Regions from separate parts of the Peribacillus sp. NPDC096622 genome, predicted to be linked through region 2. Evidence: riboswitches for the same ligand, from Rfam matches in the RefSeq annotation. Region 2 holds a riboswitch; each other region holds the start of a gene.
What was found. Region 2 has a riboswitch for cobalamin ahead of ACIQYG_RS07600 (ribonucleoside-diphosphate reductase subunit alpha). Riboswitches for the same ligand answer to the same signal wherever they lie in the genome.
Positions count from the first base shown of each region.

Region 1: it holds a riboswitch for cobalamin, as region 2 does, so the genes downstream of both, ACIQYG_RS03955 (ABC transporter substrate-binding protein) here and ACIQYG_RS07600 (ribonucleoside-diphosphate reductase subunit alpha) in region 2, are expected to answer to the same signal.
Region 3: it holds a riboswitch for cobalamin, as region 2 does, so the genes downstream of both, ACIQYG_RS19475 ((2Fe-2S) ferredoxin domain-containing protein) here and ACIQYG_RS07600 (ribonucleoside-diphosphate reductase subunit alpha) in region 2, are expected to answer to the same signal.

Region 1 is NZ_JBIWES010000002.1:112,720-123,572, reverse strand. Features, by position in the region: gene cobD (threonine-phosphate decarboxylase CobD) at 1-283, opposite strand, end outside; gene cbiB (adenosylcobinamide-phosphate synthase CbiB) at 258-1,223, opposite strand; gene ACIQYG_RS26935 (adenosylcobinamide amidohydrolase) at 1,220-1,855, opposite strand; partial or broken gene ACIQYG_RS26930 (heme ABC transporter ATP-binding protein) at 1,943-2,692, opposite strand; gene ACIQYG_RS03960 (FecCD family ABC transporter permease) at 2,699-3,754, opposite strand; gene ACIQYG_RS03955 (ABC transporter substrate-binding protein) at 3,717-4,682, opposite strand; cobalamin riboswitch at 4,860-5,034, opposite strand; partial or broken gene ACIQYG_RS03950 (polysaccharide deacetylase family protein) at 5,122-5,809, opposite strand; gene ACIQYG_RS03945 (hypothetical protein) at 5,742-5,960, opposite strand; tRNA gene ACIQYG_RS03940 (tRNA-Arg) at 6,147-6,220, shown strand; gene ACIQYG_RS03935 (hypothetical protein) at 6,681-6,845, shown strand; gene ACIQYG_RS03930 (DNA topoisomerase III) at 7,048-9,240, opposite strand; gene ACIQYG_RS03925 (ABC-F family ATP-binding cassette domain-containing protein) at 9,452-10,853, shown strand, end outside.
Region 2 is NZ_JBIWES010000003.1:234,566-245,418, reverse strand. Features, by position in the region: gene ACIQYG_RS07640 (HAMP domain-containing sensor histidine kinase) at 1-765, shown strand, start outside; gene spx (transcriptional regulator Spx) at 1,103-1,498, opposite strand; gene modB (molybdate ABC transporter permease subunit) at 1,745-2,398, shown strand; gene ACIQYG_RS07625 (hypothetical protein) at 2,509-3,000, shown strand; gene ACIQYG_RS07620 (cold-shock protein) at 3,198-3,395, shown strand; gene ACIQYG_RS07615 (hypothetical protein) at 3,436-3,603, opposite strand; gene ACIQYG_RS07610 (flavodoxin domain-containing protein) at 3,724-4,143, opposite strand; gene ACIQYG_RS07605 (ribonucleotide-diphosphate reductase subunit beta) at 4,133-5,185, opposite strand; gene ACIQYG_RS07600 (ribonucleoside-diphosphate reductase subunit alpha) at 5,231-7,528, opposite strand; cobalamin riboswitch at 7,670-7,850, opposite strand; gene ACIQYG_RS07595 (manganese-dependent inorganic pyrophosphatase) at 8,144-9,073, shown strand; gene ACIQYG_RS07590 (hypothetical protein) at 9,173-9,319, opposite strand; gene ACIQYG_RS07585 (SulP family inorganic anion transporter) at 9,405-10,853, opposite strand, start outside.
Region 3 is NZ_JBIWES010000012.1:16,179-27,031, reverse strand. Features, by position in the region: gene cobI (precorrin-2 C(20)-methyltransferase) at 1-633, opposite strand, end outside; gene cbiE (precorrin-6y C5,15-methyltransferase (decarboxylating) subunit CbiE) at 626-1,840, opposite strand; gene ACIQYG_RS19500 (cobalt-precorrin-5B (C(1))-methyltransferase) at 1,824-2,936, opposite strand; gene ACIQYG_RS19495 (precorrin-8X methylmutase) at 2,943-3,590, opposite strand; gene cobK (precorrin-6A reductase) at 3,603-4,373, opposite strand; gene ACIQYG_RS19485 (sirohydrochlorin chelatase) at 4,370-5,302, opposite strand; gene cobJ (precorrin-3B C(17)-methyltransferase) at 5,321-6,976, opposite strand; gene ACIQYG_RS19475 ((2Fe-2S) ferredoxin domain-containing protein) at 6,991-7,359, opposite strand; cobalamin riboswitch at 7,511-7,700, opposite strand; cobalamin riboswitch at 7,902-8,097, shown strand; gene ACIQYG_RS19470 (hypothetical protein) at 8,081-8,239, shown strand; gene ACIQYG_RS19465 (energy-coupling factor ABC transporter permease) at 8,273-9,016, shown strand; gene ACIQYG_RS19460 (energy-coupling factor ABC transporter substrate-binding protein) at 9,018-9,329, shown strand; gene cbiQ (cobalt ECF transporter T component CbiQ) at 9,316-10,092, shown strand; gene ACIQYG_RS19450 (energy-coupling factor ABC transporter ATP-binding protein) at 10,111-10,853, shown strand, end outside.

The DNA.
Region 1 (10,853 bases), on a different contig from region 2:
ATCCGTTCGCTACCAGCATGATGATTTCAGCACCACCGTTCCCCATCAAAACGGATTGCTCAGGAAGTGCTTCTTTTTCTGCAATTGATTTTGTCAGTTCAATGGCATGCGGATCTGGGTATTGAAGGATTCCTTCGAAAAATCCAGACCACTGTTCCTTTATGCCTAAAGGCGGACCCAATGGGTTGATGTTAGCACTGAAGTCGAGAACCGATTCAGGCATATCGATTTCCAGCGCTTCATAAAGATAATGAGGATTAGAGCCATGAGAAGGTAATGTCAAGAATAAGCCCCCCTAGCCATAGCATCAGTAGAAATAGAAAAGATGACCGATGCATGATGGTAATCGTTTTTGGTATATGTTTTGCTTCCAACCGAACAAGCGGAACTCCCATCCTCGCACGGTCGGAAACAATTCCTTTGTACATATTCCGGCCTCCAAGCTGTATTCCCAAAATGGCAGCAACGCCCGCTTCACACCACCCGCTATTCGGGCTTGGATGTTTTTTTGCGTCATTGAATAATATCTTCCATCTGGCACCGAATCCATGATGGCCGGATTTCGAGCTCAGCAACATCAAGAATCCGGTAAGGCGGCTGGGAATCCAATTGACGATATCATCAAGCTTGGCTGAAGCCCAGCCGAATTGCCCATATTTATCATTTTTGTACCCTACCATGGAATCGCAGGTATTAATCGCCCTGTACACCATCGCGAGCGGCGCTCCCCCAATGGCTGCCCAAAATAATGGTGCTGTAATCCCATCACTGGTATTTTCCGCTACGGTTTCCACGGTGCCCCTGACGATTTCGGATTCATCAAGATCAGCAGTATCACGGCCAACGATATAGGAAAGCTTTAGCCTCGCTTCAGGAAAATCCCGTTCATTAAGCGGAAGGCAAACATCCATCCCGGCTTGCTTCAAGCCCTTCTGAGCTATCGTAGTGGAAATGACAACAGCTTCCCAAAGGATACCTGCAAGCGGATGGATGAGATAAGCCAAATAAACGGTAAGACCTGTAATCAATAACACCGCCGATAAGACGATGATCAACATGGAGAGTCCTTTCCGTTTCTTATATGCCCCTTTATTGAATGCCAGATCCAACTTGCTGATCATCGTTCCTATCCATTTGACTGGATGCGGCCAATTTGGCGGATCTCCAATTAATAAATCAAGGAAAAATGCCAGCGTAACTGCAAAAAGATGATGATAAATCATAATTCCTCAATCCGTTTCCAATTATTCGTCAATGCTTCCACAGTACAATCATATACACCGCGACTGATCAGCTTCCCTAACGGAGTGATGGTGCCTGCATATTGAAGCTTTGCTCCTCTTTGGGTTGCCGCAATCAAAATGCTGTCTGTCGATGTTCCTGTTGCACAAGTATTTGTCACCTTATCCATGACATGCAAATCATGAAGCGCTTTTACTTTTGCCTCGGTCGCAGTCACTATGCTGTGGATATATGCCTCTTCTGCCAAATGCCCATTTACGAATATCCATGTATTTATCGTTCCTGGAGCGGAACTCCAAGAATGCCGGTCAGCTAATGAAGCGTCGATGGCATTCCCTACACCCGCCGTCACAATGATAAAAACCGAGAAATCTTCAGTTCTTAATAGCTTGAAAGCAACCGTATCGAGAAAGACAGCTGTCATCATCCCTACCGTTTCCTGAGGTTCAAAACCATGAGTTGTTAAATAGTCGGCCATTTCAACATGATGATCCTCGCAATCATAGCCATGATGGACGTGCCTATTCACAAAATATTTATGCCAGCCCGTCCCCGAACCCGTCACTCCGGAAGACATCGTTCTAAGCGGGATTGGAGAATTCAATTGAATCATCTCAGATCCGACTGTCAAATAAGAATCATCAATTTCCAACGGGATAGTATCATGGCCATGCTTTTCCGGAACGATGAACATCTGCGGTTTCGGAAGGGCGGGATGTGGATGTTTTTCGATCGTCGTATGATATACACCCTGAATCCGTTCCTGTTGGAGCACTTCATTCGGTACATCAACAACCTGAATCTGCCCTTTCTCAAGCAGCATAAGCCGATCACAATATAATCCAGCCAAATTCAAATCATGAAAAATTGAAATAACGGTCAACTTCTGCTCTTTTGCCATTTTCCTCATTAAATCAAGAAGATCTTTTTGATAGGAAAGATCCAAATGGTTCGTAGGTTCATCCAAAAAAAGGATTTCCGGCTCTTGGGCAAGGGCCTGTGCCAGCAGGACCCTTTGTCTTTCCCCTCCTGATAATCGATCAAAATGAAGATCCTGAAAATCAGCTACTCCCGTTTGTTCCATTACCCGCTGGACAGTCGATTCATCTTCTGCGGACCAACTATGGAACCATCCTGATTGATGGGCATATCGCCCAAGTGAGACCGTCTCTTTTACTGTATAGGAGAAAGCTAATGAGGAATGTTGAGGGAGCACGGCAATGACCTGTGCAAGTTGTTTTGACGAATAATCCTTCAAATCCCTACCGCTAATCCGTACGCTTCCGCCTTTATAATCGAGCACCCCGCTAAGCATACTTAAAAGCGTCGTTTTCCCGCTGCCATTAGGACCAAGAATCCCGAATAATTCCCCTTTATGTACATCAAAAGAGACAGAGTCCAAAACAGCTTTGTTGTGATATCCGCCTGTTAACCCTTTTACTTCAAGCATCCGTTTTTACCCTTCTCTCCGTCTCTTTAATAAAATCAGCGCAAATGCAGGTGCCCCGATAAGTGAGGTGATCACCCCGATCGGCAGTTCCGATGGGGCTATGATCGTTCGTGCTACAAAATCCGCCAATATTAAGAATCCGCTTCCTATCAATAATGACAACGGAAGCAAATGTTTATGGTCAGGTCCCCAAATCTTTCGGACTAAATGAGGAATGACCAATCCTACAAAACCAATCGCCCCTGAAACGGCAACGGCTGCCCCTGTCAATGTCGAACCGGCTATCAGGATCCACATTTTCCGCCGCTTGACATTCACACCTAAGTGTTTTGCCCGGTCTTCCCCGAAAGTCATCGCATTCAATTCACTTGTATTCATGATCAAGGTCAACGAACCAATGATAAAAAACGGCATAATGATTGCGATATAATTCCATCCGCGCATAGAAACGCTTCCCATCAGCCAGCCGATGATTTGTCTTAATTCATCACCCGTCAGCGCAATCATCAATGAAATGAAGGCACTTAAAAACGAGCTGAAAATGATTCCCGTTAAAATGATCGTTTCCACTTTCATCGATCGATCCATTTTTTTTGCAAAAGTCAATACGCAGAGCATCGTGAGCACTGAGCATAAGATGCTCAATGCCGGAAGAGTATATAAACCGATGAATGGCAGTGATATATTCAAGAATATTGTCAATACGGCGCCGACCGATGCTCCTGATGAAATACCTAATGTGTAAGGATCAGCGAGCGGGTTCCGGAGCAGTCCTTGAAAAGCCGCACCCGCAATCGCAAGTGATGCCCCAACCAAACCCGCAAGCAATACACGCGGCAAGCGGATGTTCATCACGATATTCGTCAGCATCACATCCGGATCGGCAGAAATCGGCAAGTGGAAAATCTCCTTGCCGATTATTTGTAAAAGTACGGGAATCGGTACTGACACCGAACCAAAGGAAATGCCTATCGTCATTGCGAATAACAAAATGAACAACGCAATCAAATAAGCCAACGTCCATTTAGTTGTCAAATTGGTTCGGATAGACTGATTTGGCAAGTTCCTCTACTCCCTCTATTAAGCGCGGACCGGAACGGGTCACCAAGTCAGAATGGACATCAAAAACTTGGCCATTTTTAACAGCATTTACGTCTTGCCATCCTTTTCGGCCCGTCACTTCACTTACTGAATCTTTCGTATAATAACCATACGTTGTAATGATGACATCAGGATTTGCAGCAATCATCGACTCTTCATCAATTTTTGCCCAACCGTCCAAATCAGCAGCAGCATTATCCGCTGAAATAATATGAAGCATCTCATTCATGAAAGTATTTTTTCCAGGTGTGTATATTTCCGGTGAAGGCGAAACTTCCACTAAAACGGTCTTCCTATCCTCTTCCTTTACGGATTTGGCTTTTTCCTGGATATCCTTGAGCTTCGTTTTCATATCCGCAACGATTTCATTTGCCTTATCATGTTCTCCCGTTGCCTGTCCAATCATTTCAATAGACTCATAGACTTGGTCAAAGCTTTGTGCATCATTGACTACGAGAACATCTATTCCAGCATCCTTAAGCTGCTGTAAACCCTCATTTGAATTATGGGCACTTGATGCATGCGCAAGAACAAGGTCAGGCTTCATCGAGACAATCAGCTCCGTGTTCATTTCCATTCCGCCAACTTTTTCAATTTCTTTCGTTTCTTCCGGGTAGTTATCATTGTCGGAAACACCAACGACCTTTTTTCCCAAACCAAGTGCAAAGACCACTTCCGTATTACTTGGTATCAACGAAACGATTTTCTTCGGCTTTTGTTCTATCGTTACTTTTTCCCCAGTTGCATCTTTAATCGTAATCGGGAAAGCTTTGTGTTGAGCATGGTTCGTTTGCTGCTTTTCTTTTCCTTCATCAGCAGCGCCACTGCAGCCGACCACCATGCCTGCAACAAGCAACATCAACAATATCAGACCAAAAATCTTCTTCATTTTCATTCCCCACAATCTTTTCATTTAATTTCTTCCACCTAATAAAGAAAACGCAATCCTGAAAGATGCCCCAAAACGAAAAGCACCTCCCGTTAACGGAAGATGCTTGCATGGCAACAATAATCAATACGGACTCTTTCTTAGGGTCTGCCACACACCTTCCCATCCGCGTAGGTTACAGGTGTACGAATTCTGGCAGGTCTCCTGGCTCATGGTCATCGTCAACGGTACCTTCCCATATCTCATACAGTGGTACACAGCCGTCAGCTCCCATATACAGTGGCGGGACCGCGCTGGCATTTCACCAACTTCCCTTTTAAGTCATTAAGACACCAAAATCGTTCATATGTATATAATTTTCACTGCCTTCATTATACACCATGTAAGAATCGATTATTATATGATTTTTCTGAACGAATACGAAATGACCCTTCCACCTTCAATGCTTTGAAGCATTTTCAATCAGTGACGCAAACCCTTCGACTGATAACCCGGGTGAAATCCGAACTCGATGCAGGGCACGCATCCCTTGGTCCCTTGAAGCCCCCCAGGTTCGGTAGTGACTGCCATCTTGTATCAGCTTCTTCTGACAGCCTGAGACTCTCTTCGTTATACAGGGCAACCGGATAGGAAAGCACTGTCGTGTCCTGGTCGGGGATATGGTTGAATAACTCCTTCGACTGAACCATTTCCGCTTCTTGCTGCTCTGCCGTCATGCGGTTCAGTTCCAAATGGTTGATGGTATGGCTTTCGATCGAAATCCCAGCCTTGCTCATCTCCAACATTTGATTTTCAGTCAGGTGATGACCTTTATCAACGGACTTCCCGATCATGAAGACATTTGCTTTCATATCATTTTCTTTTAATATCGGGAAAGCCTCCGTGTAGTTATCTGAATAGCCATCATCAAAAGTAAGCCAGACACACTTCTCACTTGGTATCCGATTCCCGGTTAAGAAGAGGAATGCTTCTTCAGGGGATAATGTATAGTAACCATTCTCCCGAAGCCAAGCCATCTGTGATCGGAATTCCTCCCTTGGAACCCGAAGGCCATTACCTTCAGAAATACTGTGATACATCAATATCGGGAGCTGGACCGGGGACTCGCCCGTTACCCAGTCTCCCGTAAGATTTGGCCCTCGGATCTTGCCCGGTCACATCCACAGCTGCTTCGGCCACTTCAATGTCATCTTCAGCAATCAGTGCAGCCGTCTTTGTGCCTAGCCCCTCTAAAATCCCTTTTGAACATCCAGGTAAAATCAAATCCCCACAATGCAACCATCCATTCTCCTGATTTTAAACTAGTGGATAATAAAGCATTCCATTTAATGAAGAAAAGGGAAACTCGGGAACTTAGCGGCCTGCTAAACATTTTGAGGATTTTTTTTTTCATAAGTATGTGCTATTAGCTTGAAAAGTTTGCCTATAAGAAATATAATAAATAAGTCGTCGACTTTTATATATGTCCCAGTAGCTCAGCAGGATAGAGCGACAGCCTCCTAAGCTGTAGGTCGTAGGTTCGATTCCTATCTGGGACGCTAAAGTTTATAAGCCCTGTTATAATGCGGTTCTTCCGTGTTGTAGCAGGGTTTTTTTCTGTTAATATAAGAACAAGTTATTTTATGGACAAAGTAACCACTGATTTATCAAGCCATGTAGCTATCAAAAAATCCGAATAATACAATGCATGTTATAGTAATAAGAAGTTTGAATTATTACGTTTTTTGATATATACCAAAAATACTGGATTTCAGGATATAATCCTGTCTTTTTTAAAAATATATGTTTTAACTTGTCCCATCCGGGTATACAAATACTGTAAGACATTCTCACCAAAGGAGATGATAGTGCATGATGAGTACAATCAGAAGCCAATGGAACAAAGAGAATGACGCAGCGGTGTTTAGTCCCGGTGATCAGCGTTAGAGTCAATTGAAGAGTTGGATGATAATCAAATATGGGAATTACTAGTCTTCTCATCCAAAGGAGGATACGATCATGAGTATTTACAGCCTATGGAATCAAGAGAATGATGAAGCAATTTTCAGTCCGGGTGATCAAAAGCCATTCAGTACGCTCATACGAGTAGATTCGGATAAACACACACACACTGACAAAACACTTGAATATGAATTACATGGCACCGTACTGAATGAAATTTAACTGAAGCATCGATATATGGGGAAAGGGATGGAGCGCTCGCTCCATCCCTTTCTGCCGCCTTGTTAGACTTCATCAAGCGGCAACCTTATTGTCAGGAAAGACGTTCCTGCCGGCAAGGACTTTGCCCAGACCTGTTCCATGCATATAACCCCATAAAAAAGCGCCCTTCACCATGGAGTTAAAGGTGAAGGGCGCTTTTCTTTTATTTATCGAATTTCAGTTTCGCCAAGGCATCTGCCAATGCAGTATTGATCGGCTCTTCTTTATTTTGCTTTTTCATATAATTGGATACTTCATTTTTGGATACTTTTTGATTTTTATTCTGCCCTCTTCGTTTATTGTAAGAAGAAAGTTTTTCGTGAAAACCGCATTTACAGGTGAATGTCTGTGCTTCACCTTGACCGCGCATTTCCATCTTTTTATGACATTGCGGGCATCTGGCATTTGTTACACGTGAAACACTTTTTTTATGGCCGCATTCACGATCTTGGCAGACAAGCATTTTTCCCTTTTTACTATTCACTTCAAGCATCAGCTTGCCGCAATCAGGACATTTCGTTCCTGACACGTTATCATGCTTGAATTTTTGATCACTATTTTTGATTTCATGGACGATATTTTTGGCGTAGGAGCGCATATCACCGATGAAAGCCTGTTTTGGCAGCTTTCCTTTTGCTATCGCAGTTAACTTTTGCTCCCATTGAGCTGTTAAAGCTGGAGAACGCAAGTCTTCAGGTGCCAATTGAAGAAGTTGTTTTCCTTTCGAGGTAACATGAAGGCCCTTTCCTCTCTTCTCGATCAGGAAGCTATTGAACAGTTTTTCTATAACATCCGCACGTGTTGCAACCGTTCCAATCCCGCCAGTTTCACCAAGAGTCTTGATGAGCTCTTTGCTTTCCCCTGCCATGAAACGGGCAGGATTCTCCATTGCCGAAAGAAGCGACCCTTCATTGAATGGTTCCGGCGGTTTCGTTTCACCCTCTGTTTGTTTCACAGCCGAAACGGTTAAACTGTCACCTTTTTGAACGTTCGGAAGCAGCTGCTCAGCTAGGCCATCTTTAGCTTCTTCCTCATCGAATTGGTGATCATAAACTTCCTTCCAACCTGACTTCAGGACGACCTTCCCTTTTGCCATGAACGTCTCCTGTCCCATTTTTGCGGTGATGGTCGTTTGTTCGTATTCAAAAGGCGGCATCAATACAGCAAGGAACCTTTTAACGACCAAATCATAGATTTTCGATTCTTTGTCGCTCAGTTTTCCCGGCAGCGGCGTTTGCTCAGTGGGGATGATTGCATGGTGATCAGAAACCTTGCTATCATCCACGAACGATTTATTGGTTTTAATCGGGCTGCGCAGGATCCTCGATGCATACTGGGCATATGGTTTAATGCTTACAGCCTGTAATCTTTCTTTTAGCGTATCAACCAAATCCGTTGATAAAAAACGTGAATCCGTCCTTGGATAAGTCAAGACCTTATGGCTTTCATATAATCGCTGCATGATCGATAACGTCTCTTTCGCCGAATAGCCGAATTTCTTATTGGCGTCCCGTTGAAGTTCTGTTAAATCATATAAAGAAGGGGCAAAACTTTTCTTATGGGACTTGTTCACTTCAACCACTTCTGCACTTTTCCCCTTAACGGCTGCAAGGACCTTTTCTGCCTTGTTTTTATCAAATGTGCGGATATCCTTTGATTGGGCATCTTGCCAGACGAGGCGCAAATTGGGTTCTGCAATTACTGAAACGCCATAATATTTTTTAGGCTGGAATTGTTTTATTTCCTCTTCTTTTTTGGCAATCATCGCAAGTGTCGGCGTTTGGACCCTCCCGCAAGATAACTGGGCATTGTGCTTGGTCGTCAGGGCACGTGTCGCGTTCATCCCAACGATCCAGTCCGCTTCCGCCCTTGCTACAGCTGAGGCAAATAGGTTTTCATACTCCTTGCCATCCTTCAGATTTTTAAATCCATCTTTGATCGCTTTATCCGTTACAGAGGAAATCCAAAGCCGCTTGACCGGCTTCTTCACATTCGCTTTTTCGAGAATCCAGCGTGCAACAAGTTCCCCTTCACGGCCTGCATCCGTTGCAATGATGACATCCTTGACATCCTTGCGATTCAATTGTGTTTTAACCGATTGAAATTGTTTTCCCGATTGCTTGATCACGACCAATTTCAAAGTAGGCGGCAACATGGGCAGGTCCTCAAGGCGCCAAGTTTTATATTTTTCATCATAAGATTCCGGATCTGCATGGGTGACCAAATGACCCAGTGCCCAAGTGACGATATACTGATCGCCTTCAAAAAAGCCATTCCCCTTTTTCCCGCAATTCAGCACTTTTGCTATATCTCTGCCGACCGAAGGTTTCTCGGCCAGTACGACTGTTTTACTCATAATAACATCCTTTCGCTTTTAAACTGGTTCCTCTATTATCTCACATAATTTATGACAGGGCGATAATGCTCCAAGGAGCCATTGGTTCACTATTAAGGAATTCCAGTACCCACATATATGTAAATTAATAGATTAGATAGCAATCCCGTGCAGATTTTAGTATGATGAAACGTAGGGATTTTTTCAAATTAATTGGGAGGTTCAATATAAAATGAGCTTACTTTCTATAGATAAATTAGCACATAGCTTTGGCGACCGTACCTTATTCAAGGATGTATCCTTCCGCCTGATGGCCGGTGAACATGTTGGCCTGGTCGGGGCGAATGGTGTCGGGAAGTCAACGATGATGAATATCATTACAGGACAACTCATCCATGATGAAGGCCGGGTCGAATGGACACCTGGTGTCGAATATGGCTATCTTGATCAACATACGATACTTTCAAAAGGTAAATCGATCCGCGACGTCTTAAGGGATGCATACTTGCCTTTATTCGAGCAGGAAAAGGCACTGAATGAAGTTACGGAGAAAATGGGTACGGCCACTCCGGAAGAACTGGAAGAACTCTTGGAACAAATGGGTGAAATCCAGGACAAGCTGGAAGCCGGCGGTTTTTACAACCTGGATATTAAAATTGAAGAAGCAGCACGCGGTTTAGGGTTGGATGCAATCGGCTTGGACCGTGATGTCTCTGCCCTGAGCGGCGGACAACGGACAAAGGTTTTATTGGCGAAGCTACTATTGGAACAACCGCAAGTCCTGCTGCTCGACGAGCCTACCAACTACTTGGATGTGGAGCATATCCGCTGGCTGAGCAGCTACTTAAAGGAATACCCGCATGCATTTCTATTGATTTCGCATGATACCGAGTTCATGAACGGCGTCGTCGACGTCATCTTCCATCTTGAATTTTCTAAGCTGACCCGTTACACGGCAACTTATGAAAAATTCCTTGAGCTGGCTGAATTGAATAAAAACCAACATATTAACGCATATGAAAAACAGCGCGAATTCATTAAAAAGCAGGAAGACTTCATTGCAAAAAATAAAGCCCGCTATTCAACGACCGGCCGGGCGAAGAGCCGTCAAAAGCAATTGAATCGCATGGAACGTATTGATCGTCCGGAAACTGCAATGAAACCTACCTTTGACTTTAAAGAGTCACGTGCGAGCAGCCGTTATGTCTTTGAAGGTGAAGATCTGGAAATCGGATATGACCGCCCATTGCTTCCGAAGTTATCCATGACCATCGAACGGGGAGAAAAAATTGCCGTGGTCGGCTGTAATGGAGTTGGTAAATCCACTCTATTAAAAACGATTTTGGGTAAAATCGATCCTCTAGGCGGTAAAAGATCACTTGGGGACTTCCTTTTTTCTTCTTATTTTGAGCAGGAAGTAAAAGCAGGCGATACGACGCCGATCGATGAAGTATGGAATGCATTTCCGCATCTGGACCAACCGCAGGTACGTGCGATTCTTGCCCGTGTCGGTTTGAAAAACGAGCACATTACACGTCCGATGAGCCATTTAAGCGGTGGGGAACAAGCAAAAGTGCGCCTTTGTAAACTCATGCTTACCGAAAGCAATTGGCTGTTATTCGATGAACCGACCA
Region 2 (10,853 bases):
GAAATCAAGGAAGAAGAAATTTATGAATTGATAGAATCATTTAAGGAAATGACCAATCGATTGAAGGTCATGGAGAAGTTGAGGGCGGAATTGCTTGCAGGCGTAACCCATGATTTGAAAACGCCAGTCACTTCCATTAGCGGACTGATACAAGCGGTGAAGGATGATGTCGTTAAGGGAGAGCAAAGTAAGGAATTCCTCGATATTTCCTTAAAGGAAACTCAGCGTTTACAAGGTATGATAGAGGATTTACTCAATTATAATGCCATATCGGCAGGCGCTTTTAAAATCCGGGTGCAAAAAGAGAATATCAATATATTCATCAAGGAAATCGCCTATCGCTGGCAGGTGACCCAGGATGATGATCAAGCGTTCGCTTTTGAGATAAAAGTTCCTGATGAACCAGTCTTCGGTCAAATTGATTCTTTGCGGATGCAGCAAATCGTCATTAACCTTTTGAATAATGCCAGACATGCACTTGACGGCAAAGGGAAAATAGCGATTCACCTTTATGAAAAGGATGAAGAACGAATTTGCATTGATGTTCTGGACAGCGGGCGGGGGATTCCAAAACATGAACAACAATATGTGTTCGAACCATTTTATCGAGGCGAAAACAAAAAGTTGAAGGTACGTGGTTTAGGTTTGGGACTGCCATTCAGTAAGATGCTCGCAAAAGCGCAAAAGGGAGATCTTGTGCTTAAGGATAGCGATGAACAAGGCACCACCTTCACGATTGTCATAGAGAAAGCGGATCAAATATAAAAAGGGTTGTCTGATGTAATGGACAACCCTCCAGACTGTAGGCAAACTCGGGGAAAAGCCGGTTTGCCTACAGTTTTTTATTTGAAAAAACAATCCAGTTGATTGGTGCGGGTGTTCGAGACTCCTGCTAGGAAAAGCGTACCCAAGGAGACCCCACAGGCGCGAGAACGCCCGCAGAAAGCGAGTCCCCTGGAGTGTCAATCAAGAAAAGTTTCATCCTATTATAAAACAGTGAAAAATTATAGAGTATGACCGAGGGTATTTTAATCATGGTCGACAAACTAAAGGGTTGTCCGTTGTAATGGACAACCCTCTCATTATGCAGAATGCTAACTAATTAAGCTAATTGGCTGATTGCACGCCATAATTGTACATGACGGACCTTCCTTGGAAGGAAGCGTCCCATTTCCTCTTCATTATATCCTGCATGCAAGTTCTTATGGTCGAAAATGATTGGCCGGCGAAGTAAATCCGGGTTATCTTGAATAAGCTTGCAAAGATCATTAAGCGGTGTATTATTTATATCGATATTCAGGCTTTTGAATTTCTTGGAACGGGTTGAGATGATTTCATCTGTCCCGCCTTCCGTTTTACGTAAAATCTCTTTTATTTCTTCTATAGAAAGAGGTTGCGAATATAGGTTACGTTCATTAAAGGAAATTTCGTTCTTCTTAAGCCAAGCTTTTGCTTTACGACAGGCTAAACTGCTTGGAGTAGTATAAATTGTTACCATTAAAATCGACTCCTTCAAAGTTTTCAAGTTTATTGGAATGAAATTATTTTTATATTTGTGATACTCTTACTTTAACGTTTCTTTGTGTCAGCAAGATGTCAAGAAAAATAAACTTAAATGTTATTTTAAAAGAAAGGGAGAAAATGAAATGAAATCTGCCTTTAATGAAAAAGAAACCATTAGGGTAAAGATGCCGAATAAGGACCTGCAAATGCCGATATTTAACAGTGATGTGAGAGTGGTATCATGACAGGGGATTTTTGGTCACCAGTCAGGCTATCGATACAAGTGGCGGGACTATCGGGTCTCCTTGTTTTCATTTTAGGAATTATCCTGGCACGAATGATGGCTAAAAAGCAATTCAGGGGAAAAGTCCTGTTGGAAACAGTGTTTTTATTGCCGCTTGTTTTGCCGCCGTCCGTCGTTGGTTTTTTATTGATTGTGATTTTTGGCAAGAATGGAATGCCGGGACAATTCATTGAAAGGGTTTTTGATCAGCCCCTGATGTTCACGTGGTGGGCGGCAGTCATTGCATCTACCGTGGTGGCTTTTCCGCTTATGTACCAATCCGCTAAAACGGGCTTTGAAGGTATAGATGAGGAAATTGAAAATGCAGCAAGGGTTGACGGGGCGGGCGAATGGAAATTGTTCCTGTTTGTATCCCTTCCATTGGCGGTCAAATCCATCGTCACAGGTGCCATTATGAGTTCTGCGCGTGCATTGGGTGAATTCGGGGCCACACTCATGTTTGCCGGAAACATTCCCGGACAGACACAAACCATACCGACCGCGATATATATCGCCATGGACTCCGGGAATATGACATTAGCCTGGCTATGGGTTGCCGTAATCATTGTCATTTCATTCATTATGCTTTTTATCGTGACATACATAAAATGAATGCTGCTTCTCCCTTTCCGTACATAATAATGGAAGAGGGAGATTATTGTTTCTAATCAGTCTGTGTTATAATCGACAAACAATATGAACTAATGAAATGAGGAAGAAATTTGTTAACATTTGAAGAAAAATTGAGCATCATTGAAACTTTTCCGGAATTACAGCGAAAAGACGTTTCATTGGGACGTGTGAACTTCCATTATCCAGATAGCGTCCAGGAGAAAAAAATCGTCGTTCAGCACTTGCATCCCAATGGAAATGGATTCGTTTATGCAGGGCATATGAGAAAAAAAGACACTGACCGTAAAGGGTTTATCAATATACGTGACTATAATGAAGCGGAATTAAAAGAATTGATTCAAAGAAGCGTGGACTACCTATCTGAACCTCCGGCTGAATTCGAAGAAGAGGTAAACGAGTTCGCTAGGTTGGAAGGGGCATGGATTGGCCCTGAAAAGCAAGAGCTTACACTTGAAAGGGAAGACCTGCTTTGGAATGTTTATTCAGGGTCGAATCTTGAGGAATGTTTCGAAAGTCCGGTAGAGGCGGAGCGCTACTTATTGGACGAAGGCTTCCGACAAAGCAAGAAGAGGAATATGTAGAATTTTAGGATAATTTGTCGGTTGATTTACTGCGATAATCTTGTTTTTTTAGGATTTTCCATGATATAATATGAGTAATTATTTTTGTTCGGAAAAGTTTGAAAGAAGGATTTACTGTAATAGGATTCCTCTTGAAACATTATCCAGAACCAAAAATAGTAATAAAATGGATTTTTCCAAACACAGGAGGAACTATCATGGTACAAGGTAAAGTAAAATGGTTTAACGCAGAAAAAGGTTTCGGTTTCATCGAAGTTGAAGGCCAAGACGATGTATTCGTACATTTCTCAGCTATCCAAGGTGAAGGCTTCAAAACGCTTGAAGAAGGCCAAGAAGTTTCTTTCGAAATCGAGCAAGGCGCTCGTGGACCACAAGCTGCTAACGTTCAAAAATAATTGAACGCATATAAAAAAAGACTCCTATTTTGGAGTCTTTTTATTTTTCTTTTTTTTCGGCGATTTCCTTTAATGCTTTGTCCAATTTTTCTTCGATCCTTTTAGAACGATTAAAATGCCCTGACAGGAAAAACACGATGAATATAACGAATGCGACAAGCACTAGCATAAAAAGGATAGGCAGGAACTGGGTTATATTCTCAGTCATTGGATATCATCTCCTTTTTTCTTCCATTATACTTCATGCTTACCGCTGCCATGATAGAGGGAGCCAATTTTTATTAAAAGTACTGAAAGGGGATATGCGAAAACGCATATCCCCTTTCAGTCAGTTCTGGAATAGCGAGGCGAACTTTTGAAGTCTGGGCAGGTCTGATTCTTGATACATCTGTTCTATCTTCAATGTAACCAATAACTGGCTCTTGGCAAATAACATGTCCCGGAAATGATCGACCGCCCCACAAAAATGATTATAGTTGGTTTCACCAGTGCCGAAGACTCCCGTTTTCAGGTGAGCAATAGGCAACTGTTCCAGTTCTTTATAAAGGGCTGCTGATTTAGCGGGAAGCTCCCCGTTGCCCCATGTATAGGTGCCGACGATCAATGCATCGTAATCCGGCAATGTACATAAATCGAATTCATTCGTTCGATATAGTCCTGCTGCAGGTAAAAGTGAAGCCAGGGCTTCAGCAAGCGCTTTTGTATTGCCGCCGGCAGAATGATAGACAATGGCAACTTTACAGCTCATCGAACCCATTGCTGGCATTTACTTGACTGTATGTCCTTGACTTCTGTTCGAAGAAATCGGTTTTGGTAAGACCGATGGATTCATCATCGAATGTTTTGATCCATGGCATCGGGTTTTCGCCATACTCTTTATACAAATTATCAAGGCCCAGCATACGTAACCGTTTATTGGCGATATATTCAATGTACTCATTGAATTCTTCCAAATCGAGATCGGCTTTCGTTTGGATATCTTCGAGCATATATTCAGACCATTCTTTTTCGAGATCGACTGCTTTTTCAATCGTTGTATAGATGAACTTCGTGTTATCTTCATTATTTAACTCAGGATATTCATACATCAAGATTTGAATGAGCATACCAATGAAATCGAAATGGACCATTTCATCGCGATGAATATAGGATATCATCGTAGCGGAACCGGTCATTAGATTTTGGCGTCCTAAATTATAATAAAAGGCGAAAGCCAGATAGAAATAAATCCCTTCAAGGTTCGTTGAATGGATCAGTGCCTCGAATAAATGCTGAGGGCTGGGATCGTCCACGAACGTTTGATAAGCATCAACGATCGGTTGGTTACGCTTAATCACTTCAGGATGTTCTTTGATGCGGTCGAAAAGCTGTTTTTGCTTACCTACCGGAATCAAGGAAGCAAGGATATAGGAATAAGACTCATTATGGATCGATTCCTGCTGGGCCATGTTGGCCAGGATAGCTTTTGCCGCCGGATCTTTGATGTACCGAAGAATTTCTACTAAAGTGGGCGTTTGAAGACTGTCCATTCCAGCAATCATCGTAAGGATATCGAGAAAAGCATCCTGGATATCTTCATCCAATTCGCCCCACTGCTTTTTATCCTGAATCATGTTCACGCTCGAAGGCTTCCAAAAGTTATTGATGAGCTGTGTATAGGTATCATAGAATTTTTCATACTGAATATCGTTCCAAAGGAGGAAGCCTGAAGCTTCTCCTTTGAAAACACCGGTTGCCTTGGTTGGATGCGTCGGTTCGAGCATCCGAATTTTTTTGATATGATTGGTCATTCGTGAAAACTCCTTTAAGAATAGATTACTGGGTCATGCTTGTCGTTAACTTGAACAGCTTTCGCAGGCATTGTCATATTCGGAAGAAGTCGAACGAACATAATACGTCGATTTCAACCCGCTTTCCCATGCCGTTAAATGGATATCCAAGAGAACCTTCGCTTTGATTGTATTGTGTACATACAGATTAAAGCTGATTGCTTGGTCAATATGGCGTTGGCGGGCCGCATTTTGCCTGATGCTTTCCAGTTGGTCCAAATTGAATCGCGTCTTTTTATAATATTCATACGTATTTGGCGTCAAGCCTGGTGCGGTCACCTTGAATTTGAAGTTTTTCTTTTCTTCGTAAAATTCAATTTCATACAAAGGATCGATTCCATCCGTTGAATTACCGATTTTGGCTGTCGATGAATTGGGGGCAATCGCCATTAAATATCCATTACGGGTCCCGTGCTCCTGCACGTCTGCTTTTAAATCCAGCCATTTTTGATCTGTATAGTCACGCAGTTCGAAATAGTCCCCTGTATGCCAATCTGAACCTTCAAAATATGGGTAAGATCCTTTTTCCTTGGCCAATTCGTTGGATGCCTTGATTGTTAAGTAAGCGATCTTTTCGTATAAAGCATCTGCATAGTGAACAGCCTCATCGGATTCCCAATAAATATTCTCTGTGGCAAGTAAATGATGCCATCCAAACGTTCCTAAACCAATTGCCCGGTAACGCTTGTTCGAGATGGATGCTTGTTTGACAGGAAGATTATTCACATCAATGACATTGTCCAGCATACGGATCTGAATGGGAATCAATCTTTCCAAAACATCGCTGCCCACCGCTCGGGGCAAGTTAATGGATGAAAGATTGCAGACAACGAAATCGCCGCTTTTACGAACGACAACAACATCTCCATCTTCTGTTTCATATTCATCCGTGATCGTCGAAGGGCTTAGGTTTTGGGCAATCTCCGTGCAAAGGTTAGAACAATAAATCATACCTTTATGTTTATTCGGATTCTTCCTATTCACCTCATCGCGGTAGAACATATACGGTACGCCTTCTTCTAATTGAGAAATCATGATGCTTTTCATGATGTCCATCGCATTGATTTTTTCAAAGCTATAGTTTGGAAGTGTGCCATTTTCTGCGGCCTCGACTGCAAGTGCATAATGATTCCTGAAGCTTCCTTCGCCTTTCTTCTCGTCATAAAGATCTTCAAGTGAAAATCCAAGGGTTTGCTTAACGGTATGCGGATCGAAAAGATACCATTCTTTTCTGTCGCGTACAGCCTCCATGAATAAATCGGGAATGCAAACACCTGTAAAAATGTCATGGGCTTTTAATCTGTCGTCCCCGTTTTGTGTCTTCAAATCGAGGAAGCTCATGATATCTTTATGCCAGGCATCCAAGTAAATCGCGATGGCACCTTTACGTTGACCCAATTGATCGACACTTACAGCTGTCTGGTTGAATAGTCGAATCCAGGGCGTCGTACCGGAACTGTTTCCAGAGAAACCCCGGATATCAGAACCAAGTGAGCGGACCTTACCAACGTAAAGGCCGACACCGCCGCCGAATTTAGATACTTTTGCCGCATCGTAGTTTGATAGGTAAATTCCGTCAATGGAATCTTCAATTGCGTCGATAAAGCAAGAGCTTAACTGCCCATGTGTTTTACCTGCATTGGAGAGTGTAGGAGTCGCAACGGTCATATAAAGGTTGGACATGGCCCAGTATGCTTCTTTTATAAGTTGCAGGCGATGCTCCGTTTTTTCCATTCGCATGATTTCCATTGCGATGATCATGAAACGTTCTTGTGGAAGTTCGTAGACCTTGTCCTTTTTTGGGCGGGCTAGATAGCGGTCGTTCAATAAGTAGATGCCTATGTAAGAGAATAATTTATCTTTTTCCGGGTCGATCACCGAACCCAATTCCTCAATTTCCGCTTTCGTATATGAAGATAGCAGTTCTGGTTTATAAATGGGATAACGCTGACCTTCCGAAAGCTGGGAAAGTTCCGTGATCAGCTCATAGAATGGGCCATAACTCTTGCCTTCATAACCTCGATTGGCTTGTGCATCCCTATACATTGTATTCAACAGTTCTGCTGCAGCAACGAACGTCCAATCCGGAGCATCGATATCCACACCTTCAAGAGCGAGCTGAATCAGTTTTTTTGATGCCTGTTCTTCGGTTGAGTCACTTTTGCGATCAAGCCATTTTGTAAAACGCTTTTTGAACTTTTCCATATCGAGACGGCCTTCGAATTCCTTCGATAACGTCTCAAGCTGGATGGATTTCGTTTCTGTGTCATTTTCACTTATGGTAGAGTTATATGTTTGAGTCATTAATAATCCTCCTTGGTAACTTCCGCTAAAATAAAAAAAAACCGCCCAAAGAATTGAGGCGGATCAAACGATAGAATAAAAGAGCCATGAAAAAATGGCCGTTATACTATCGTTTCATCATCTCAATCCCCGAAGAATAAGAAACGTGAAAAATTCAAGGCAGGTCTCCTGACTCATGATCATCCTACTTTGAGTCCTTCCCGTATAAAGAGCTATACAGTGGTTTTCTCATTTCGTCACATTTACAGTTGCGGGGACAGTTCCGGGTTTGCACCGGATTCCCTTTTCAGCCATCACTGGCACCTTGGATTATAATAAATTCTATATATAGTTATTGGTATTGTTTATGTAATCAATATCTAGTATTTCTGCTTATATTATCGTAAGCCATATACGATGATAATTCAACTAATATATTTGAAAAAAACCAACCCTTATCTATTGACAAAGTGATGGCAGAGAGTCAAGGAATGAAAGATTTTATTGGGGAAAGGATAATTCAAGCGCTGATTTTACGGGATTTTGTGTTAAAATAAAGTGTCTAGTAAAGGTGGCTCTCCCTTATTGCGGTGAGGGGATTCGCGGAAAAATATTTATGAAAAAGGGGATAAAATCTTGGAAAAATTATTAGTTTTTGGACATAAAAACCCGGATACAGACACAATCTGTTCGGCAATCGCTTATGCGGATCTGAAAAAGCAGTTAGGTATCAACGCTGAACCAGTTCGTCTGGGTGAAGTGAATGGTGAAACTCAATATGCATTGGACCAATTCAAATTCGACGCTCCCCGTCTTGTGGAAAAAGTTGCAGGGGAAGCTGACGGCGTAATCCTGGTCGATCATAACGAACGCCAGCAAAGTGCTGAAGATATTGACCAAGTCCGTGTGCTGGAAGTTATCGACCATCACCGTATCGCTAACTTTGAAACAAGCGATCCTTTATATTACCGTGCGGAACCAGTTGGCTGTACGGCAACCATTTTAAATAAAATTTATAAAGAAAACGGCATTGAAGTTCCTAAAGCAATCGCAGGTCTTATGCTGTCTGCCATCATTTCCGATTCTTTATTGTTCAAATCACCGACTTGCACGGAGCAAGACGTTGCAGCAGCAATGGAATTGGCTGCCATTGCGGGAGTTGACGCCGAAACATATGGCTTGGAAATGTTGAAAGCGGGAGCTGACTTGAGCGATAAAACGATTGCCCAGCTTATCACTCTTGATGCAAAGGAATTCTCCATGGGAATGGCTAAAGTGGAGATAGCACAGGTCAATGCTGTTGATCCGAACGAAGTCCTTGCTAAGCAAGAGGAATTGGAATCCGCGATTGAAGCGGTCATCGCTGTGAAGGAATTGGACTTGTTCCTATTCGTCGTAACGGATATCTTGACTAATGATTCCGTTGCCTTGGCTCTTGGTAAAGCGGCTTATGCAGTGGAAAAAGCATACGACGTTTCATTGAACAACAACATCGCCGTCTTGGAAGGCGTTGTATCGCGTAAAAAACAAATCGTGCCGGTCTTAACGGACGTATTCAGCAAATAATACAGGAAAAGGGGTGCTCATTAAATACATGGGCACCCTTTTTCTGTACATGCAAAAAGAGACTCAACCATCCATTAAGGGTGTTTGAGTCTTTTTTGTTTAATTCAAAGATTCCTTTTCTTTTTCATAGGCGATGACAATCAATTCTTTATTGGCTTCCTCGCCAAGTCTGCTTTCAAAGCTTTTCAGTTCATTCAATAAATCCGGTGACAGATTTGCTGCCGTATAATCCTGCTCGGGTGTCATGCTTTTCGCTCCTTTCAAAAGGAAATGATTCATGTTATCTATTTTGTCGGTTTGAAAAGATTATATTCAGCAGAATTTTACTTCTTCAAGATATTTTACTTTCTGAGGTGGCGAGTTTTTCAAGCAATAACGAACTTTCTTCATCGAGTCCTTCCACTTGGACTGGTATTCCCAAAAGCTGATATTTAAGGACAACCGTATCGACAGCACCGACTGCTGAAGCATCCCAGATTTTGGAGCGGGAGAAGTCGATGACGATTGCATCCGCTTTTTCCTTGAAGTCGAACTTCGAAACAAAGTCCTGGACAGAAGCGAAAAATATTTGCCCGCTGATACGATAAGTGGTTTTCTTAGCCTGGATGTCTTCCGTTTTCTCCACAGCCACTTTAGAAATTTTAGCCGAGAAGAAAATCATGCTCAAGAGCACTCCGGCAAATACCCCTTTTGATAAGTCATGTGTATAAAGGACAATGAGGACCGTCACGATCATCACGGCTGCATCCGACTTTGGAGCTTTAGTGAGCCTCTTTAGGGAAGACCAGTCAAAGGTCCCGATTGAAACCATGATCATGACTGCGACAAGTGCAGCCATCGGTATTTTAATAAGGACATCATTCAATACCACGATTAATACCATAAGGAATGCGCCTGCTACAAAAGTGGAGAGCCGGCCCCTTCCACCCGATTTGATGTTGATGCCGGATTGGCCGATCATCGCGCATCCTGCCATGCCGCCGAAACATCCGGCGATGATATTCGAAATTCCCTGGCCTTTGGCTTCCTTATTTTTATTACTGTCCGTGTCAGTCATCTCATCGACTATTTGAGCGGTCAATAACGATTCAAGCAGCCCTACAAACGCCAGGGCTATGGAATAAGGGAAAATGATCGCCAAAGTTTCGAAAGTCAAAGGGATGTCTGGAAGCATGAACATCGGGAGCGCTTCGGTCAATTGCCCCATATCCCCAACCGTACGTACCGTAGCCCCCGTGGTAACTGCAACGATCGTCATGAATATGATGGCGACAAGTGGTGAAGGTATGAGTTTCGTGATTCGCGGAAAAAGATAAATGATAGCTAATGAAACGGCTGTCATGACATACATGATCCATGTTTCGCCAACGAAGTGGGTGAGCTGTGCCGTGAAAATCAAGATGGCTAAAGAATTCACAAAACCAGTCATGACCGGCTTCGGAATGAACTTCATTAATTTCCCGATTTTTAAGACCCCTAGCAAAATTTGCAGGAAACCAGTCAATATTGTCGCAGCCAGTAAATAGTTCAAGCCATGATCTTTTACAAGATCGACCATGACGAGTGCCATTGCACCAGTGGCAGCCGATATCATTCCCGGCCTTCCGCCGACGAAAGAGATGACGATGGCAATGCAGAATGAGGCATATAGACCAACCATTGGGTCAACGCCGGCAATGATCGAAAAGGCAATCGCCTCAGGAATCAATGCCAAGGCAACGACAATTCCGGATAGAACATCTCCTCTAACGTTGCCGAACCATTCCTGTTTGTATGCAGA
Region 3 (10,853 bases), on a different contig from region 2:
TTCATCGGAAGTGACTTTGGTTACGACCGAAGCCTTATCAAGCAAGTCCAAATCTTTTAAAACGGTGATCATTAAATCGATGACCTTTGCCACCTTGATGAAAACCACGGCATCATGATCTTCGATCGCCTTCTTCATCGCTTCATAATCATCCCTTGCAGGAACTATTGCAACATGATCATCACCATCAGCCAAAGCGATGCCCAGCCTTGACGCTGATCCATTAAAGGAAGAAATGCCCGGGACCGTCTTGATTTCGACTTCGGGATGCAACTCCTGCATCAATTTCATCATATGTATGAACGTACTATATAAAAGCGGATCGCCTTCCGTAACGAAAGCAACATCTTTACCTTCATTTAATTTTTGCCAAACTTTTTCAACCGTTCCGTTCCATTCCCGATCCAAAATGGCTTGATCTTTCGTCATCGGAAAAACAAGGCCCAGCATATCCTTCTCTTCAGGACGAATGTAAACTTCAACTATGCGATGGGCGTAGCTTTTACTCCCTTTCCTTTTTTTGGGATACGCAATGACCGGAGATTCCTGGATCACGCGAAATGCCTTTACTGTAATAAGCTCTGGATCGCCCGGGCCCACGCCTAGGCCATATAATGTACCAAGATTACTCATTCATGTCTTCCTTTCGTTGTGCAGTAATGATAAAAACCGGATTAAGCGGTACAAATCTGTTCATTCCCAATATTGGCTTACTTCTGGAGATTTGCGCATGCATGATGGCTGTGTGAAAACCAGCTTCCGCAAATGCCTCATTAGCCCGGTAAAGATTCTCGATCGTTGCGGCATTCAGAACGATCCTGCCGCCTTCTTTAAGCCGATTGCAGCAAATATTGATCAGCTCTCCCATTTCGCCGCCAGTCCCGCCAATGAAGATCGCATCAGGATCAGGAAAAGTTTCCAATCCCTGCGGGGCTTTACCATGAATCGCCGTAATATCGGTACGGAATTTACGTTGGTTTTGATAACAGTTTTCTAAATCAGGTTCATTTTTTTCAATTGCGAAAATTTGACCTTCGGATGCGAGCTTGGCGGCTTCAATTGCCATTGAGCCCGTACAGGTCCCAACATCCCAAACTATGCTGTTTTTCCTGAGATTCAACGCATGCAGGCTCAATACCCGAATTTCCTTTTTGGTTATGAGTCCTTTATCCGGCTTCCGCTGCGAAAATTCTTCATCTTCTATCCCCAAGGACCAGCTTGGACCTTCTGATTTCCTTTTCAAAATGACGACATTCAACGGGGAAAATTCCCGCTCCATCATTTCATCAAGTTCATACCAGCCAGAGTCTTCGCTTTCCCCTTGAAGGTTTTCAGCCACAAATGCCCGGTATTCCGTCATTCCGAATGAAAGGAGATATTTAGCCAGTTGATTGGGACTATTTTCACCGTCTGTAAGCAAGGCAACTTTCGCTTTTCCATCAATCCTTTGTGCCAGCCCTTTCATACTGCGGCCATGAATGCTAACCAGGAAGGCATCTTGCCAGCTTTCCCCCATTTTTGCAAAAGCAAGCTGAATTGAACTGAAGTATGGGTAAACCTCCATCTTGATTTTGCTGGAAAGATAGCCTCCCATTCCATAAAACAATGGGTCTCCGGAAGCTAAGACAACGGTTGGACGAATTTCATCCTGCAGTTGTTCCACCACCTTTTTCAAACCGCCCTTTATGACAATCTTTTTGCCAGAATAGTTCGGAAAGAAGGATAAAACCCGTTCACCTCCGACCAGCACTTCACTTTCTTCTATCCATTGGGCATATTGAGGCAGTAAGCTTTCCTGACCGTTATCCCCTATCCCGATTAATTTAATCGATTGACTCAATTCCAACAGCCCTTCCCAATAATTGTCCTTTTAACGAATAAATCGCCGTTTCCATTTCAATGCCGCCCTTCACTTGGTTTATCGCAGAGTGACAGCAGGATTCACATAATTTATTAAAAAAGTCAAAATTATTAATGGCTGACATCATATCCCCGACTTGTGACGCTGTATTTGCATTCTTGATTTCAAGTACGAGATCATCGTCAGCTCCGACGCTTTGGGCTATTTCCGATAGAAAACCAAAGTCGACCGGGGCACTTTTTGAATGCACCATCATCACACCTTGAGCCACTTTTGAGAATTTACCCATCATACCGACCAGTGATACCTTTTTAATTCCCTGCCTCTTACATTGCTTAAGTGAAAAGCCAACAAAGTCACCCATTTCAATAAAGGCTTCCTCAGGTAAGTCTTGAAGCAGGCCCATTGCATACTTTTCACTGCGCCCGCCAGTCGTTAAGACAAGATGATCACACCCGCTCGCTTTGGCGACACTGATAGCCTGGACGATACTTGCCATATAGGCGGAACTGGAAAAAGGGACGACAGTGCCCCTTGTTCCCAAAATGGAAATGCCTCCCACAATCCCCAAGCGGCCATTTAATGTTTTTTTCGCTATTTCTTCACCTGCAGGTACGGAGATGACGACCTTCACGCCTCTATTGACCTTAAATTCTTCCAGTGTTTGCTGCACAGTGGTTAAAATCATTTTGCGCGGTACAGGATTAATGGCCGCTTCCCCTACAGGAACGGGAAGCCCGGGTTTGGTCACACGACCAACTCCGGTCCCTCCATCCAGGAAAATCCCAGGTACATCCGACCAGCTGACAGTAGAGATAATATGTGCCAGATGGGTAGCATCGGGATCATCTCCGGCATCTTTAATCGTTTCTGCACTAACCGCATTTTCCGATATTTCATATTTCTCAATAGTGAAAGTGGCATCTCGGCCGATTGGCAAGGAAATGGTTGCCTCCTCAAGTGCATCCCCCGTGATCAAAGCGGTCAATGCCGCTTTGGTCACGGCTGTCGAACACGCCCCCGTCGTATAACCATGACGCATTTGTGAGGGGTCTTTTTTCACTTTCTTTTCCATGTTTTTTTACCTATCTGCTAAAAGGGAAATCGCGTTCAATGCTGCAACCGTGACAGTACTTCCACCTTTTCGGCCAATATTCGTAATGAATGGAACTTCTGTGATTTTAGCCAGTTCCTCTTTCGATTCTGCTGCAGAAACAAACCCAACAGGCATTCCAATGATTAAGTCCGGTTTTGCAATCCCTTCTTTAATAAGGCGAATGAGCTCAAGTAAAGCTGTAGGTGCATTGCCAATGGCATAAATGCCCCCTTCATTTTCCTTTACGGCTTTTTGCATCGAAATGATTGCCCTTGTCGTATTCAAACGTTTTGCCTCGACCATCACATCCGGATCTGAAATATAGCAATGAACGTCCCCGCCATGCTTTTGAAATCGTTTTTTGCCTGTACCGCTCTCGATCATTTGCACATCCGCAATGACATGTCTGCCTTTGCGAATGGCTTCCACACCAGCTTGAATGGCATTTGGATGGATGATGACACTTCTTCCCAATTCAAAATCCGCTGAAGCATGAATGACCCGGCGGACGATCTTCCATTCATCTTCAGAAAAATCATGATTGCCCATTTCTTCAGCTATGATCGAGAAGCTATAATCATATATTTTGTCTGGGTCCACCGTTAGTGGTTTAAAATCCGTTTTAAAGTCCATCTTGCATTCCTCCTAATTTTGATTTAGCTGTTTATTCAATTCGGCGATGACATGATCAAAACTTGAATGAACATTTTGATAGTCAACATCCGGTCGCGATATCATGATTGTCTCTATTCCACATTCCAAAGCGGCTTCCAATTTCTCATCAACCGCACCGACCTTGCCACTTTCTTTCGTTATCATCAATGTGACCCCATATTGTTCATATAGAGCTTTATTTAATTCTTTGGAAAATGGCCCTTGAATCGCAACGATATTTTTTTGTTCAATGCCCAGCTGCGCACATTTTTCCATATTGTCCATGCGAGGCAGCATTCTCGCTATGACTCTGGTATTCTCGAGCCCTACCAATTCTTTTGCGAACACGGCCAGGGTTTTACTTCCGGTCGTAAGCATGATGACCCCCCGTTTTGCTGCGGCAAGCTTGGCAGCTTCCTCATAATCACGGACGACTATCAATTTATCATTCTGAAACCGTTGACTTTCACGCTCATAACGAATATAAGGAACATTGGCTGCCTTTGCTCCGTTAAGGGCGTTTTTGGATGCTTCTTCGGCAAATGGATGACTTGCATCGACTACAGCCTGAAAACCTTTTGCAGTTATTAAAGATGTCATATCCTCTGCTGTTAATCGGCCAATCCGGGTGGATATGCCTGCATCTTGCAAACTTTTAGCTGCCGACCCGGTTACAACAGTTGCCAAAACCTTAAATCCCACCTGCTGCATCTCAACCGCTAATTCCCTTGCATCACTTGTACCCGCCAAGAACAAAATCATTTTGACGACCCCACCACTTGCCCATCATGATCATGATCGTGGTCATGGTCGTGGTCGTGATGATGGTCGTGATGATGGTCGTGACCGTGGTCGTGGTCATGATGGTGATGATGGTGAGCATGTCCATGTTCCTCGACATGTTTACGATAGTTTTCCAAATCACGTGCCCCGCTTGACCTGCCTTCACTGGCTTCAATAACTCGTTCTTGCAGAATGTTCTGTAATGTTGGATGATATCCAAAATACTTCGCTAAAATGAATTCTCGATCATGATATTGCTCTTGATAGCCTTTCAGCATATCCTCCATTCTTTCCATCAACACCCCAGTGAAGAGGAAATATGGCAGCATCACTATTTTTTTTGCCCCTAATCGGATGCATCGTTCAATACCTTCATCAACGTGCGGGTCCGTTACACCCATGAAGGCCGTTTCGACCCATTTAACGTTTAATTTTTCCCATAATAATCGTGAAATTTTATATATATCACTATTTGCATCAGCATCACTGCCACCTCGGCCAATTAGCAATATCGCTGTCTCAGAATGTTCAGAGGTCGTATCGAATCCCGCTTCCTCAAGACGGTCTGTCAGGATCGTCAATACATCATGGTGGACCCCGATCGTTTGGCCGTATGTGAATTTCACTTCTGGATACTTGGTTTTCCCATCCTCTATTTCAGCTGGGATATGTAATTTCGAATGTCCTGCATGCAACAAAATGATCGGAATGACGATAACTTCAGTAGCCCCTCGTTTTACACAATTATCAATGCCTTTGGATATATTCGGTGCCGCAAATTCCAAGAAGCACGTTTCTACAAGGAAGCGCTCATCCAATGCCGGAATCATATTTTCAATAAAATGAATGACTTCTTCGTTTCCCGAAGCCAAGCGGCTTCCGTGTCCTACAAACAAAACTGCTTTCATTTACTTTCCCCCTCTTGATTAGTCTTCACAAGGCGCAGGCTCTATGTTTATTTTGGGAGCGATGTCCTGATAAGAAAAATTCTGTATCTTTTTCGAACGTTTGAAGTATTTAAAAAGCCGCTCATTTGGATGGGCATTTTGCTTATACTCCCCGACAATGTCCATAATCAGTTCAACAAGCTGTTCCGGTTCAATGCCTTCCGCAACCGGCTGACCTGGATGGGCTGTTCTTCCAACCGGTTTAGCTCCAAGGAATAAGTCGAACTTCCCTTTTCGGAAGACAATCCCGATATCATCCATAACAGCACTGTAACACGCCATCCCACACCCATTAAAACCGATGTTCAGTTCCTTGGGCATTTTCATTCCGCCAAGCACCCGGTGTATTTCATCCGCATAAGGAATGGATTCCGCTTTTTCACCATCACAGAAATCACAGGCTTTTAATGTCAGTACATCTCCAATCGGCGATAATAAAAAGTTTGCTGATTGCAATTTCCCCGTAATGACTTCCGGATCCGTTGTCGGAATCTTTAATACGATTTTATGATTTGGCGTGTATTCCATCGTTCCCTTTTCCCCGACTACTTCCGCAAGAGTCATCATTTGTTTGGGAGTGAATTGTTTATTCGCCACACCTGGACTAACGGCAAGTTCGAATACCGACTCCATTTTTTGCTGAACAATTGGCTCAATGGATTGCTGAACGGTTTGACCCTTGACTCTTGACAGTGCTTCCATTGCCATTTCAAAGGAAGCTGGCTTCTTTTCTGGTGCTTTTGTAAGTAATCCAACTCCTCCAGCGGATTCGGTGAAGGCTTCTTGCACGGAATCGGCATCTTGATCTAATGCCCACGGTTCCGCTTCTTTTTGCAGACGCTGATGCGGCTTCAATGGTTGCTTTTCCGAATTCAACGTATATTTCCTCTGATAGCCTCTTGGTGTGATGATTTTGTCATCATATAAAAAGGTGGATGAATTACCGATGATGACGGTGGTCAACATTCCAATATCGTGATTCAACATATCTTTCAAATTGGTAATGACAATATCCTGCCTATCCCGATAAGCACTTTTCACCAACCCGACAGGTGTATCCGGCGAGCGGTAGCGAAGGAGAATTTTCTGTGTTTCAACAATTTGCCGGGTCCGCCTGCCGCTGCGCGGATTATACAGCGCAATGACAAAGTCTGCCATGGCAGCTGCTTCAACCCTTTTAGCGATCAGTTCCCAAGGAGTTAAATGATCACTGAGGCTGATCGTACACGAATCGTGCATGACTGGAGCCCCTAGTAAAGACGCACATGAGTTGATTGCAGAAATGCCAGGAATGACTTCAATGCCCACTCCAGTTTCTTCTTTCCAGCCTTTTTCAATCAATACTTCATAAACCAACCCTGCCATTCCGTAAACTCCGGCATCCCCACTGGAAATCACCGCCACTTTCTTTCCCAACTCCGCTTGTTTCACTGCTTCCTGTGCACGTGAGACCTCTTCGGTCATCCCCGTACTAATGATCGTTTGATCTGTAAGCAGTCCCTGAATGAGTTCAACATAAGTTTTATAACCAATGATGTAGTCACTTTCCTGAAGGGCTTCGACGGCACGTTTGGTAATGTGTTCAAAATTCCCTGGTCCAAAGCCCACGACGAATAATTTACCGTTTGTACTCATTAAGACATCTCCTTTTACGCTTTGTTCTTTGAAATACCCGTATGAGCTGGAAAATCTGGATTAGGGGTCATATCCCCGTCATTGAATTGGTAGATCATCTGTGGAACAAACCCACCATCATCGATATTATTGACGATCTGCCGGCCGAAATCGGGCGTTTCTACTCGATACCAGTTTCCTTGGGGATAGGCAATCACTACGCAGGCATCCTTACATCTTCCGTTACAGCGTGTCCTGGTTGTATGGATTTTCAGATCCAGTCCTTTTGAAGTAATTTCATCGCGAATCGCTTGGGTTACTTCTTCCCCGCCCTTTTTCATGCAGCTGCTCCCATTACAAATCAGCAGATGCGTATTTGTACCCGTCAAGTTCCAAGTAGTCATCTTCTTCCTCCTGAGTTCAGGGAAAAGGCAAAATAAAAAACCTTAACATTAAGAGTCAAGGTTTAAAAAACTATATGAATGAGGAGCTAAAGGCAAGTATGCCAAATCCTCCCAAAATCGTCATAGTCCTTCTACCTTTCCCTCCGAAAAGTATCATGCAATTTTAAAAGCAGGTTTCCTGGCTTACGCTTCATTTTACTTTGTCCCTTCCCGGCATCATGCCAGTGGCTATCGACAATTTCATCAGCGTTTACAGTAGCGGGGGCTGCATCGGATTTTCACCGATTTCCCTATTATCCCTTGCTTATTCACACAAGGGCACTTTTAAAATGAAATATTTGGTTTTATTACACATTTCTAACTAACATAATCTATCATATAACAACTTTATCAAAATTCAATAGTTTATTCCGACTGTTTAGAAAAGTTTAATAGTGTAAAACCAGTTACAATCCTTACCTCGCAACAAACTTCGGCCCGAAAAAAAAAGATAGTGTAGCTGGAATTATTTCTTTATGGTACACTATACGAGAATTTTCAAATAATTACATAAGTTTCATGGTGTTGAATTTTTCGGAATTCAGCTTAAAAGGGAAGCCGGTGAAAATCCGGAGCGGTCCCGCCACTGTAAAGGGAAGTTCCATTACTTTAACTTAAATCCACTGTCAAATGAGATGGGAAGGATGTAATGGGATGATGAACCAAAGCCAGGAGACCTGCCATGAAGCATGAAACTGTTTCAGCCTACGAGGATGGGCGTGCGGATCAGGCAGAATGGACCATGGTTGGTTCATGCTGCAAAATTCCTGTTCATTACGCACTTCTTTCCTTTGGGAGAAGTGCTTTTTATTTTGGGCGCCGCTTTTCTTCTCAAGATTGATCAGAAAAATTATAAGTGTTGAAAGGAGAAAGAATGAAAAGAACCAATTGGAAAACTATTTATTTTGTCATTTTACTGCTTTTTGTTCCAAAACGGGCATCGGCCATGCATATAATGGAGGGCTTTTTACCCATAGAATGGGCTATATTCTGGTGGGGTTTGACGCTTCCATTTTTAATCTTGGGTTACCGGTCCATTAGGTCCAAAGTAAGGGAAAACCCAGAAACAAAAATGATACTTGGCCTATCGGGCGCATTTGTATTTATATTATCGGCGCTAAAGATTCCTTCCGTTACGGGAAGTTCTTCGCACCCTACCGGAGTTGGTTTGGGTTCCATATTATTCGGACCATTGGCCATGAGTGTCGTTGGCTCCATCGTTCTGTTATTTCAAGCTGTTTTACTGGCTCACGGAGGATTGACGACATTAGGCGCCAATGCATTTTCCATGGCCGTTTGCGGACCGTTCATTGCATACTTTGTCTTCAAGGGCGCAACTAAATTGGGGTGGTCTTTTTCACTTGCCGTATTTTTGGCAGCTGCTTTTGGGGATTTGGGAACCTATGTGGTAACTTCCGTTCAACTTGCTCTTGCTTTTCCTTCCGAGGTAGGAGGATTCATGGCCTCTTTCAGTAAATTTGCAGGGATTTTTGCCCTGACCCAAATTCCCTTGGCAATCAGTGAGGGGTTATTGACAGTCGTCGTGATGAATTTCTTGAAAAAATACAATCTAGGCGAATTGAAATTGCTGCGAGTTTTATCTAAGGAGGCCCGTTAACATGAAAAAAAGTTTACTGCTGCTTTTCCTGGTCGTCATTCTTGCCACCATACCGTTAATCACCCAACAAGGAACGGAATTTGGCGGTGCAGACGGCGAAGCTGAAGAGGCCATCACTAAAATCCAGCCGGAATACAAGCCATGGTTCAACAGTATTTGGGAGCCGCCGGGTTCAGAAACCGAGAGCTTATTATTTGCGCTGCAAGCTGCAATCGGTGCTGGTTTCATTGGGTATTTCATAGGTGTAACGAGACAAAGGAATAAGCAAACCAAACAAGAAATCCCCGAAAAATCGAAGCATGTTACTCATTGATAAATATGCCTATTTCAATGGGCTAAAGGATGTACATCCGTTGGAAAAGATGGTTTTTGCACTCTCCCTTTTGCTATTTTCATTAACGGTAAGGGATATGGCCGTTTCGCTCATCACTTTTACGGTGATGAGCGCTTTAATCATTTTTGCGGCAAAAATCCCGCTTTCTTATTATTTTAAATTACTTCTATTACCGGGATTTTTTATACTATCAGGAACAATTACCATCCTTTTTTCTTTTACAAGTAAATTTACTTCGATTTCGGATTTATGGTGGTCCTGGAAGTTCGGGAACTGGCAAATATTCATCAGCGATGACAGCGTCAGTACGGTGGCCAATTTGATCACTGTCGTATTCGGCAGTATCAGCTGTTTATATTTCCTTACCTTAACTACACCCATTACAGTCATCCTATCCGTGCTGCGAAAACTTAAAGTGCCTTCCTTATTGGTCGATTTAATAGAATTGACCTATCGCTTCATCTTTATTTTTTTAGATACAGCTTTGGCCATTCACCAATCACAAGCTTCACGGCTGGGATATGGTTCGTTAAGGAAAGGCATTCGATCTCTCGGATTACTAATCTCATCATTATTTTTAGGAGTATTGCAGCGCTCTAGACAGTTGACGATGGCCATGAACGCGAGAGGCTATCAGGAGAACCTTTCTTATATCGAGGATACTTACGCCTATTCCTCACGCAATTGGCTGATCACGATTGTAATACTAGGAAGCTTAATCTTTATTAATGGATATTTGTAAATTGGAGGCAACCCAACAATGGACGAGCATATTTTTCATATAGAAGGCCTCACCCATCAGTTCACAGATGGAACCTTCGCTTTAAAAGAACTTTCGCTATCGGTACAACACGGTAAAAAAATTGCATTATTAGGTAATAATGGTGCTGGCAAATCAACTTTATTCCTCCATTTAAATGGTCTATTACAACCTACTGCGGGAAAGATCAAGTTTAAGGGCAAGAAAATGAAATATGACCGTAACGCATTATTATCATTAAGAAAGCAAGTCGGTATCGTTTTTCAAGATCCCGACTCTCAGCTTTTTTCCGCTAATGTACAACAGGATATATCGTTTGGACCAATGAATTTAGGATGGGATAAAAGTGCAGTCCAGGAGAAAGTAAATTGGGCAATGGCTGAAACGGAAGTAACGGAACTGAAAGACAGACCTACCCATTTTTTGAGCCTTGGGCAAAAAAAACGTGTTGCCATTGCAGGGGTACTTGCCATGGAACCCGATGTCTGGCTCCTGGACGAGCCTACCGCTGGATTGGATCCTTATTTCTCCAGACAAATCATGAATCTGCTGGACAGTATCCACCACCCTGACAAAACGATAATCCTATCAACTCATGATGTTAATTTAGCTTACCAATGGGCTGATGAAGTTGTGGTCATGAACGATGGTAAGGTCATATACCAAGGGGACCCTGTTTCCGTTTTCCATGATGAAGACGTTTTGCTGCAGGCACATCTGGAGAAACCGTGGGTTTTTGAAAT